One region of the Paenibacillus liaoningensis genome, then DNA from elsewhere that is predicted to be linked to it. Evidence: riboswitches for the same ligand, from Rfam matches in the RefSeq annotation. Region 1 holds a riboswitch; the other holds the start of a gene.
What was found. Region 1 has a riboswitch for cyclic di-AMP ahead of AC6B99_RS27400 (C40 family peptidase). Riboswitches for the same ligand answer to the same signal wherever they lie in the genome.
Positions count from the first base shown of each region.

Region 1 (5,128 bases):
TGTCGTTGAGCAGATTACGAAGGAAAAATGGCAGGACTACTTCCACCAGTATGTATACGGCAGCCTGATGGCGGATTTTTCAGTAGAGGCTATTCGAGTGAATGAAGTGGAGCAGGATGGCCAAACGGAGTACGAGTCTACCGTGCTGATTAAGCGCAATGGCGGGCAAAATGGGCCAATCCCGCTCGTATTCTCCTTTACCGACGGCGAAAAGATTTCGAAAACATGGGATGCCGCCGAGTCGCATATCCAGTACAAGGTTGTGCATGCTGCTCCGCTTGCCTGGGTGGCGGTTGACCCGAAAAACAGCAATGTGCTGGACAACAAGCATATTAACAATTTTATGCGCGCAGAAGTGCCCGAGCAGTCGCGCATTCGATGGAGCCTCGGCCTGACGAAGCTCATCGAAGGCTTGCTCGGATCCGTAGGCTGGTAGAGAGGAGGTTGAAAAATGAAGCAGCATATGAAGCAAGGCTGGCGGCTCGCTATCCGCCATTTCTATATCGTCATTCTGTTATTCCTTTACCAGCTATTATGGGGATTTTTCCTTTACCGTTTTGTTGATATGACTGTACTGCCGCTGCTGCGGCGCTTTCCGCTCCAGCATCCGTCTGACTCGGCCGTGTCGCTATTCTTCAGCGAGGCCCAGTTTCAATTGACGAAGACGGATTTGATCAATCCTTATTTGTGGCTTCTGGGCGGCTTGTTCGCTGCCCGCATGCTGCTGACGCCGCTGTTCAATGCGGGGCTGCTCTACTCGCTGCATCATATGGGCGAAACAGGTGAAACACAGTTTCTTCAAGGCATTCGCAAAGCTTGGAAGCCCGTGACGCTGCTCTATTGGCTGCGCACGCTGCTTATTTTCGCACCCGGCTGGTTCCTGCTGCCTCGCGCCTTCAAGCTGCTTATGGAGGGCCATTCGCTGGGCGAGCTGCTGCAAGGCACGCTGCCGGGCTTTGGCGGCTGGCTGCTATGGAGCTTCCTCGTTCACCTGCTGCTGCTCGCTATGCAGTTCGGCGCCGCCTCCGGCACGGGCTCCTTGCGCTGGCTCAGCCATGCGCTCCGAAATCTTTTCCCTTATGCCGGCCTCTCTCTGCTGATGTGGCTGCTGGCTGTTGCCGCTTCGCTCGCTGTGTCTGGGCTTTCCTATGCTTGGGCAGGCATGCTGGCACTCATCATGCATCAAGCCTATCATCTGCTGCGCACCTTGTTAAAAGTATGGACGCTCGCTGCCCAATACGATTGCCTGCAATCAAAGCAGAGCTGAGACCCTTAGAAAAATGAGGGCAACCCCACCTAATTCTCATTTAGTATTCTCATTTTTCTAAAGCCCTTCTCATAAAAAAACCGATTGCGGCCAAAAGGCCGAAATCGGTTTTTTGCCGTTATCCTGCACCTGCAGGTAAAGCCTCCATTTACTTCCCAGCCTATATGGCGACCTAGCTCAAACTCTCTAAATCTTCATTTTACGCTATAATTCTTGCCTATTCACACGATTCATAGCATATTAGCTGCCTATTTCTCATATAAACTGACAAAATGTTTTTTTGCCCAAGAACGGCGATAGATCGAACATTTATTAGGCAAGAAACTTGTTTTAACGCAAAATTGAGCCAAAAGGTTACATGAGAATTATTAGAAATTCATTCATATAGAAGGAAATCACATGAAAAAAACGAATTATTAGCGCAGAGCAAAATTAAACCAGCCTAATTTTTTATACCGCAAAGGTATAGAAATACGGGGGAACCACTTTGGGTGAATTGATTTCGATGCTTGGACGGCTTGATTCAAGTGTCTTGGAAATCATAGGGAACCTTCACAACCGAACCCCACAGCTAACCTCGTCGGCACCGGAAGGAGTTTCAAATTTTGAAGAAGGTTACTGCACTACTCGTTGGTCTTGTATTAATGCTTGCTTTCCAAGCAGGCAGCGTGTTCGCGAGTTCGAAGATGGATGGTGTTATCGCTGATCTGATCGGCACACCGTACCAAAGCGGCGGAACGACTACGAAAGGCTTCGACTGCTCCGGTTTTACGAAGTATGTTTTCGACAAAATGGGCATCGATCTTTCCCGTACTTCCCAAGCCCAATCGAACGATGGCAGTGAAGTGAAGAAGAGTGACCTGATCGCTGGCGATCTCGTATTCTTCAACACGAGCGGCAAAGGCATCTCCCACGTTGGTATTTACGTAGGCGATGGAAAGTTTGCACATGCTTCCTCGAGCAGAGGCGTTATTATTAGCAAACTTAGCGAGTCTTATTATGCTGATCGTTACGTATCAGCTACACGCGTTATGAGCCAAGACGCTTACGACAAGTACGCAAGCGAGCAATAGAGCCAGGCCACGCTTTTTTCGCTTACATAACGAAAAGCTGCTGTCTCAATCAGCAAAGCCGCAGTTGTTTGTCTTCGGACAAATAGCTTGCGGCTTTGCTGTTTTCTGGCAACGCCTTATGCAAGGGCACGCGACCACGGTATTCAGCAGGTTGTACGCGCAGCGGGACGCCGCTGGATGACGCTCGACGATGCGCCGCTGGCCGATTTGGAGGAGCTCCATACGTTTTCTCGGCGCAGTGAGCCTTACAAGGTATTTACGCCGTTTTACCGCATGTGGCAAGCCTTTATGCAGAGCCACTATTCCCCTGCGGGCGAGACAACACTGCAGCAGCTTAATACGCTGAAAAATATAGATGCCAGCATGGCAGAGCGCTTCAGTCTTCCGCGGGAGCATCTGGCTGCGGCAGCCTTTCAGCAGATAGATGACTCAGCCGGGCGCGGCCAATCCCACGCGAGCCATGCAGCCGAGGTGCTGGAGCAATTTCTAAATCAACGCCTGTCTGGCTATGAAGGCGGCCGCGACCAGTTTGCGGACGACCAGACGAGCCATTTGGCGCGTTATTTGAATACGGGAGCGCTGTCAGCACGGCAAGCCTACGAAGCGGCGCAGCAGCAGTTTGGAGCCGAGGCGTGGATTAGACAGCTGGCATGGCGGGATTTTTTTCTATATCAAGGAAAATACAATGAGGACTTCTACCGATATGAGCAGAAGTTTGATTTATCTGCGCTAAGCGATCAGCATTTCGAGGCATGGAGCGAAGGAAAAACGGGCATTCCTGTTATTGACGCCGCTATGAAGCAGCTAAATGAAACGGGGGAAATGCCGAATCGGCTGCGGATGGTTACCGCCATGTTTTTGACGAAAAATCTGTTATGCCCATTTACGTTGGGCGAGCAGTATTTCCGCCGCCAGCTCGCCGATTATGATCATACACTGAACCGAGGCGGCTGGCTTTGGAGCTCGTCACTCGGCTACGACGCCGCGCCATATTTTCGCATTATGAATCCGGCTACGCAGTCCGCAACACATGATCCGGGCGGCACTTACATTAGACGCTGGCTGCCGGAGCTTGCCCATCTGCCTGATAAGCGAATCCACCTGCCGCAGCCGCATGCCATCGTTGATTTGAAAGCTTCACGCGCCCGCGCGATTGAGGTTTATAAGGAGATTGTATAATGATGACAAAAGCAAATGCTGCACCTGCTGGCGCCCAGCCGCCATTTGGCTGGAAGGTTGCCGCAATGGATGCATCCCATGCCCGGCAGTTGTGCGATTGGCGGTATGAGCCGCCTTACGGCATCTATCAATGGCCCGCATGGGAGGTTATGGAGCAAGCCGAAATGGAGTTCGGTGATCCCGAGCTGCGCCAGAGGCAATATGCTGCTATTTTAGACGATCGCGGGGAGCTCGCTGGTTTTGCACAGTTTTTCCCGCTGGGGGATGAAGTGCTGCGGCTTGGATTGGGTCTTCACCCACAGCTTTGCAGCAGGGGCTCAGGCACCGCCTTTGTTGCGCTGCTGGTAGAGGAGGCTCGCCGCCGCGCTCCAAACAGCGAGCTGGATTTGGAGGTGCTGACCTGGAATGCACGTGCTATTCGTGTATACGAGAAGGCAGGCTTCCGCATTACCGACACGTATATCCGCCCGACACCGCAAGGCGCGGCGGAATTTCATTGCATGGTTTACGGAGGAGGGGAAGAAGCCTAGCGTCTCTCTCCCCCCTCCTCTTCCTTTCCGCTTCCTTTCCTAGCCCTTCCTTAGCCCTTTCCGCTCCGTTCCCATCAACCGCCGACCCGCTCCAACTGCTGCAACGGGTCAGCCTGCCTCGTCTGGCTCATGTAGCAGCCCATTCGCTCCAAAGCCTCCGACAGCTTTGCTGATGATACCGAATAGGAGCAGCGGATGCGCCCTTCACCGCCTGGTCCAAAAACATGCCCTGGCACAACGGCCACGCCCGCTTCCTTCATGAGCTTGAAGGCGAACTGCTCCGAGCTTAGTCCCGTATGGGCGATGGATGGAAAAGCATAAAACGCCCCTTCCGGCATATGGCAGGAAAGCCCAAGCTGCTGCAAGCCGCCCACGAACATCGCCCTGCGCTGCTTGTAAGCCTCCTTCATTAGATCCTTGTCTGCCAATCCGCTGCGCAGCGATTCCAGAGCAGCAATCTGTCCCATAATAGGCGCGCACATTGCTGTGTATTGATGAATTTTCAGCATTTGCGAAATAATTTCCACAGGGCCGCAGGCATAACCAATACGCCAGCCTGTCATGGCAAAAGCTTTCGAGAAGCCATTTATGACGATCGTCCGCTCCTGCATGCCAGGCAGCGATGCGATGCTCACATGCTGGCTTTCATAAGTCAGCTCCGCGTATACCTCATCGGATACGACGATCAGATTATGCACCTTCACCAGCTCAGCAATGGGGAGCCAATCCTCATAGGACATGACCGCACCCGTTGGATTGTTCGGATAGTTGATCAGCAGCACCTTGGAGCGCGGGGTGATTTTTTCCCGCAGCGATTGTGCCGTTAGTTTGAATTGCTCATGCTCATGCGTCTCAACGTTTACAATACTGCCGCCCTGCAGCGCTACAATGGGCGAATAAGCGATATAGCTTGGAACCGGGATCAGCACCTCGTCGCCCGAACAAATCAAGGTTCTCATCGCCAGATCAATCGCCTCGCTGCTGCCCACCGTCACGAGAATCTCATCCTTCGGCTCATAATTTAATTCAAAGCTGCTCGCCAAATAACGGGCGATTTCCTCGCGCAGCTCCATGAGTCC
Region 1 covers NZ_JCAALU010000020.1:69,923-75,050, reverse strand. Annotated here, with positions in the region: gene AC6B99_RS27410 (M1 family aminopeptidase) at 1-436, shown strand, start outside; gene AC6B99_RS27405 (hypothetical protein) at 452-1,267, shown strand; cyclic di-AMP (ydaO/yuaA leader) riboswitch at 1,697-1,868, shown strand; gene AC6B99_RS27400 (C40 family peptidase) at 1,870-2,340, shown strand; gene AC6B99_RS27395 (FAD-binding domain-containing protein) at 2,428-3,519, shown strand; gene AC6B99_RS27390 (GNAT family N-acetyltransferase) at 3,519-4,049, shown strand; gene AC6B99_RS27385 (aminotransferase class I/II-fold pyridoxal phosphate-dependent enzyme) at 4,124-5,128, opposite strand, start outside.

Region 2 (5,128 bases), on a different contig from region 1:
GATTTGTTGAATGAACCGACAGCTATCGGAAGAGAAAGTTTTTAAGGACCCCGTTCATAAATATATTTATGTTCAGGATCAGACGATATGGGATCTAATCAATACGAAGGAGTTTCAAAGATTACGGCGTATTCGGCAGCTCGGAACGTCTTATCTTACTTTTCATGGCGCTGAGCATAGCCGATTCTCCCATTCTCTTGGCGTGTATGAAATTACTAGAAAGATTATTTCCCAATTCGAACGCAATGGTTTTCCCGGCTGGCCACAGGAGGAGCGGCTATTGGCGCTTTGCGCTGCACTGCTGCATGACGTTGGTCATGGGCCATTTTCCCATTCGCTGGAACAAGTATTCGATACGCATCACGAGCAGTGGACCTGCAGCATTTTGCTTGAGGACACCGAGGTCAATCGTATACTACGAAATGTAGCAGACGACTTTCCTGAACATGTCACTGCTGTTATTAATAAGACATATCCGAATCCAATTGTTAGCGGCTTGATTTCCAGTCAGCTTGATGCGGACCGAATGGACTATTTATTGAGGGATGCTTATTTCACAGGGGTCAATTATGGCAACTTTGATCTGGAGCGTATTCTGCGTGTGCTCCGTCCTATTAATGGAAGGATTGTTGTTAAAGAAAGCGGCATGCACGCCGTAGAGCATTATTTGATGTCCCGCTATCAAATGTATTGGCAAATTTATTTCCATCCGGTTACGAGAAGCTCGGAAATCATCCTTAGACAAATATTTCGCAGAGCGAAGGAGCTTTATGAGGGTGGGTACACATTTGGTTGGATGCCGGAGCCGCTGAAACGGCTGCTTGACGGGACAATTGGGGTTAAACAATATTTGAAGCTGGATGAGGCGTATTTGCAGACAGCCTTTATAGAATGGAGCGACGAAGGCGATGAACTGCTGGCGGAGCTATGTGATCGTTTTTTGACGCGTCGCCTCTATAAATACATCATGTTGGATAAACCGGATATTGGCCTCTTTAATGAAGTAAGACAACAATTTGCAGCGATCGGGTTGAACCCGGATTACCATATGGAAATTGATTTTCCATTTGATCAACCGTATGATGTGTATCAGCCTGATACGAAAAAAGGCGGAAAAGAAGAAAAGACGCCGATTTTGTTAATGGATAGCTACGAGGCTGTCAGTGAAATTTCCACGAAATCTGACATCATTCGTTCCATTACTGGACTTCATCAGGGCCAGTCCCATTTGTATTATCCGGAAGAGAAGCTGCGCGCTGCCGCTGATCAATTAAGCGATAAAGTACGAATGTTATTTAAAATATAGGAAAGTATATGATTTTGCCATACTTTCTCTATATTTCTCGGACTGAAACGCGCCGCCAAAGGACGGCTTTCGACCGTTTCACCATAGACTATAATATAGAAGGAGCTTGCTCAATTATGATTTCTTTATTCGACACACACACCCATTTGGACTCCCCGCATTTTGACGAAGACCGCGAAGCTGTTATCGAAAGAGCGCGTGCGGCAGGGGTGGATTTAATGGTTAATATTGGATTCAATCGGGAAACGATTCCAACAACACTTGCGCTGGCAGAAAAATATGATTTTATATATGCAGCAGTTGGCTGGCACCCCGTTGACAGCATCGATATGCTGCCGGAGGATCTGGGATGGATTGAAGAGCTTTGCTCTCATCCTAAAGTGGTAGCCATTGGCGAAATCGGACTGGATTACCATTGGGATACGTCCCCAAAAGACGTCCAGCATCGCGTATTTCGCGAGCAAATTCGCTTAGCCAAGAAGTTGAAAAAACCAATTATTATTCATAATCGCGATGCCCATGAGGATATTGTCAAGCTGCTGAAGGAGGAAAATGCTTCTGAGGTTGGCGGCATTATGCATTGCTTTTCCGGCAGTCCAGAAACGGCTCAAAAATGCCTCGATATGAACTTCTATATATCGTTCGGGGGACCGCTTACATTCAAAAATGCAAGGGTGCCAAAAGAGGTGCTTGCGATGGTTCCGAGTGACCGAATTTTGATCGAAACGGATGCCCCATATTTGACCCCTCATCCATTCCGAGGGAAACGAAATGAGACGTCTTATGTGTCGCTCGTTGCGGAAGCGGCAGCAGAAATATTAGGAAAATCGGTGGCCGAAATCGCCAATTTAACGACCGAAAACGGTAAAAAATGTTTCGGAATTGTGTAAAAACGGCTTTAAAAACGAGAATAAGTGACCTTTCCGGCGATAAAACTAATTTTTCATGCTGAAATAGACTCTCTTTTCCGTAAATATCCTAAAATTTCGCTTAAATCGGTTTTTATCTGATCTTTACAATTAGGCTCCGATGAAGGTATGATTCATTTCAGAGCTTTAAATTTTTGTATTGGATTTCCAGTTTGCGCTTAATCTTCGAACTTTGGAGAGCGGGGGAACCATGCACGATGCTGTGAGGAATTTGCGGATCACATTGCACGCGCACCTGAATTTCTTCTAGGGGTGAATTTGGCGGGGATTGCCATGAGCATTCTTCCGACGATAGGGCAGCTCTCTTGCCCGAACCCGACAGCTAACCTCGTAAGCGTTTATAGAGAGTGATCAACCTCGTGCATCCACCATTCCTGAATAGTCTATTTTGACGTTCCCGGGAAGCCACGAAACAGATCCTCTGTCGACGGGCTTTCTTTTTATTTTTGAATATTGGGTAAATCGTCGTCATAGGGTAAATCTAGGAGGTTGCAGAGGAAATATACTGGAGCGTGCTAGAAGCACGCCAATATACTATAGTCGCGTCAATGGTATCATGCGTAATTCGACGGCGGGGCTATGAAGGAGGACCGATGAAGTGGGCATTATTCAAGCAAGTGAGACCCATGGGAAACGATCATCCAGCATGTCTTTCGCATTGCGATGGAAGCGTGAAAACTTGCGTTTGATTCTTTTGAGTACTACGATCTCAATCGCTATGACTTTCATGTTTTTGGTGTTGTTGTACGGATCGGCTGACAAAAGCGTATCCGTAGTAGTGAATGGACAAGAAACCGTTGTTTCAACGAAACAATGGGTCCTGCAACGCCTACTGGATGAACAAGCTATTACAATTGGCCCGCATGACGAGGTATCTGTACCTCTGAATACGGCAGTAAAGGATGGGGACCGCTTTGAAATTAAGCATGCGGTACCGCTACTTGTAAAAGCTGATGGCAAAACATCAACGGTGTACACGACAGAGAAAACCGTGCAGGCAGCGATAAAGAAATTAAATATTCCTGTTGAAGATGATGATAAAGTATTACCTTCGCTTGGCTCGGGCGTCAGCGCGGATATGACCGTAACAGTCATTCGCGTCGATACGAAGCTAGGCAAGTCGTCCAGCACAACACCGTTCACCATTGTGAAGAAGGAAGATCCGAACCTGGAAGTAGGCAAGGAGAAGGTTGTGCAGACGGGCAAAGAAGGCGTCGTAACGATCAAAATTGAGAAGCAGTTTGAAGATGGCGTACTTGTCTCCAAGAAAGTGGTAGACAAGGTAGTCGAAACGGTTGCGGTCAATCAGGTCGTTGCAGTCGGTACGAAAAAGCCGGAGCCTAAAGTTACTGTGCTGTCGACAGCGACAACCAGCAACAATGTAACGGTAGACGGCACAACGCTCACATCCAAAAAAGTGCTCAGCAACGTCACATTGACGGCCTATTCAGCTGGCTTAGCATCAACGGGCAAGAGCGAAGGGCACCCGGACTACGGAATTACGGCCTCTGGCGCTAAAGTATCGGAAGGACGGACAATTGCCGTTGACCCGGATATCATTCCACTCGGTTGGTGGGTGTATATCGAGGGCATTGGTTTCCGCCGTGCTGAAGATACCGGAAGTGCGATCAAGGGCAATAAGATCGATGTTTATTTTGACAGTGAGAAGCAAGCTAATAAATTTGGTAAGAAAAAAGGATTTACCGTTTATGTGATTGGTCCTAACAAGCCATCGCTTAGCTAATTAGTGGTAGTTCTTTATGGATTGTGCTCTAGTTTATCGCAATCATAAGCTAAATATGACAGGATGCGGAAGAGGCCTTGCCTCTTCTTTTTGTTTGCGTCAGATTCGCTTGAATGGCCAATTGGGGTTATAATAAAACAGACGTGAATGAGCGGGTTGTTGTTGCAGCAATCGCCCATTTTTTCTGAAATATAAGATTGATAAGTTTCACATTTATAATCAGCTTATATTTCACCGCGAAACGGCAGCTTTGCCGCCAAAGGACGGCGACAGCCGTTTACGCTTGAACGAATATCCAAGATAAGTTTCCCTTTGTGAAAGGATTGTTCGATGTGATCAAGGAAATGATTGTAGTAGAAGGCAAAGAGGATACGGTAGCGATTAAGCGGGCCGTTGAAGCCGATACGATTGAGACGAATGGATCGGCCATTGGCGAGGATGTGCTGCGGCGCATCGCGCTGGCACAGGAGCGCCGTGGCGTTATTATATTTACAGATCCGGATCATGCAGGAGAGCGTATTCGTAAAATTGTCGCTCAGCGTGTGCCGGGCTGCAAGCATGCTTTTTTACCGCAGGAGCTGGCCTCCTATAAAGGGGATATCGGCATTGAGAATGCGGCGCCTGATGCGATTAGGCAGGCGCTCTCGGAGCTGCGTACAGAAACGGCTGAGAGCGTCGGGGCCATTACATGGGACGATCTGATGGCAGCTGGCTTAATTGTGCATGAAGAAGCGGCAAAGCGGCGGCTGGTTATAGGCAAGCTGCTGGGGATCGGCTATGCGAACGGGAAGCAGTTCTACAAGCGCTGCACGAGCTTCTGCATTACGCGCGAAGAGTTTGAGAAGGCGCTGCAAGCCATGGAACAACAGGAACAGGGGTGACGAAGGCGTATGACGGAGCAACAAAGCTTGAATAAAGGCGCAGTTAAGGCCGCAGAGGTAGCTACGCCTAAACGAACAAAGGAAATTATTGCGAAGTACGGGTTCTCCTTTAAGAAGAGCTTGGGACAAAACTTTCTCATCGACCAAAATATTTTAAACAATATTGTCAGCGCAGCTGAGCTTGACGAGACAAAAGGCGCGCTTGAGATCGGCCCTGGTATCGGAGCATTGACGCAGCGCCTTGCTGCAGTTGCGGGAACGGTAACGG
Region 2 covers NZ_JCAALU010000031.1:9,172-14,299, forward strand. Annotated here, with positions in the region: gene AC6B99_RS32000 (HD domain-containing protein) at 11-1,306, shown strand; gene AC6B99_RS32005 (TatD family hydrolase) at 1,423-2,196, shown strand; cyclic di-AMP (ydaO/yuaA leader) riboswitch at 2,381-2,588, shown strand; gene AC6B99_RS32010 (resuscitation-promoting factor) at 2,834-3,979, shown strand; gene rnmV (ribonuclease M5) at 4,312-4,860, shown strand; gene rsmA (16S rRNA (adenine(1518)-N(6)/adenine(1519)-N(6))-dimethyltransferase RsmA) at 4,870-5,128, shown strand, end outside.
Region 2: another riboswitch for cyclic di-AMP. It lies ahead of AC6B99_RS32010 (resuscitation-promoting factor); the one in region 1 lies ahead of AC6B99_RS27400 (C40 family peptidase).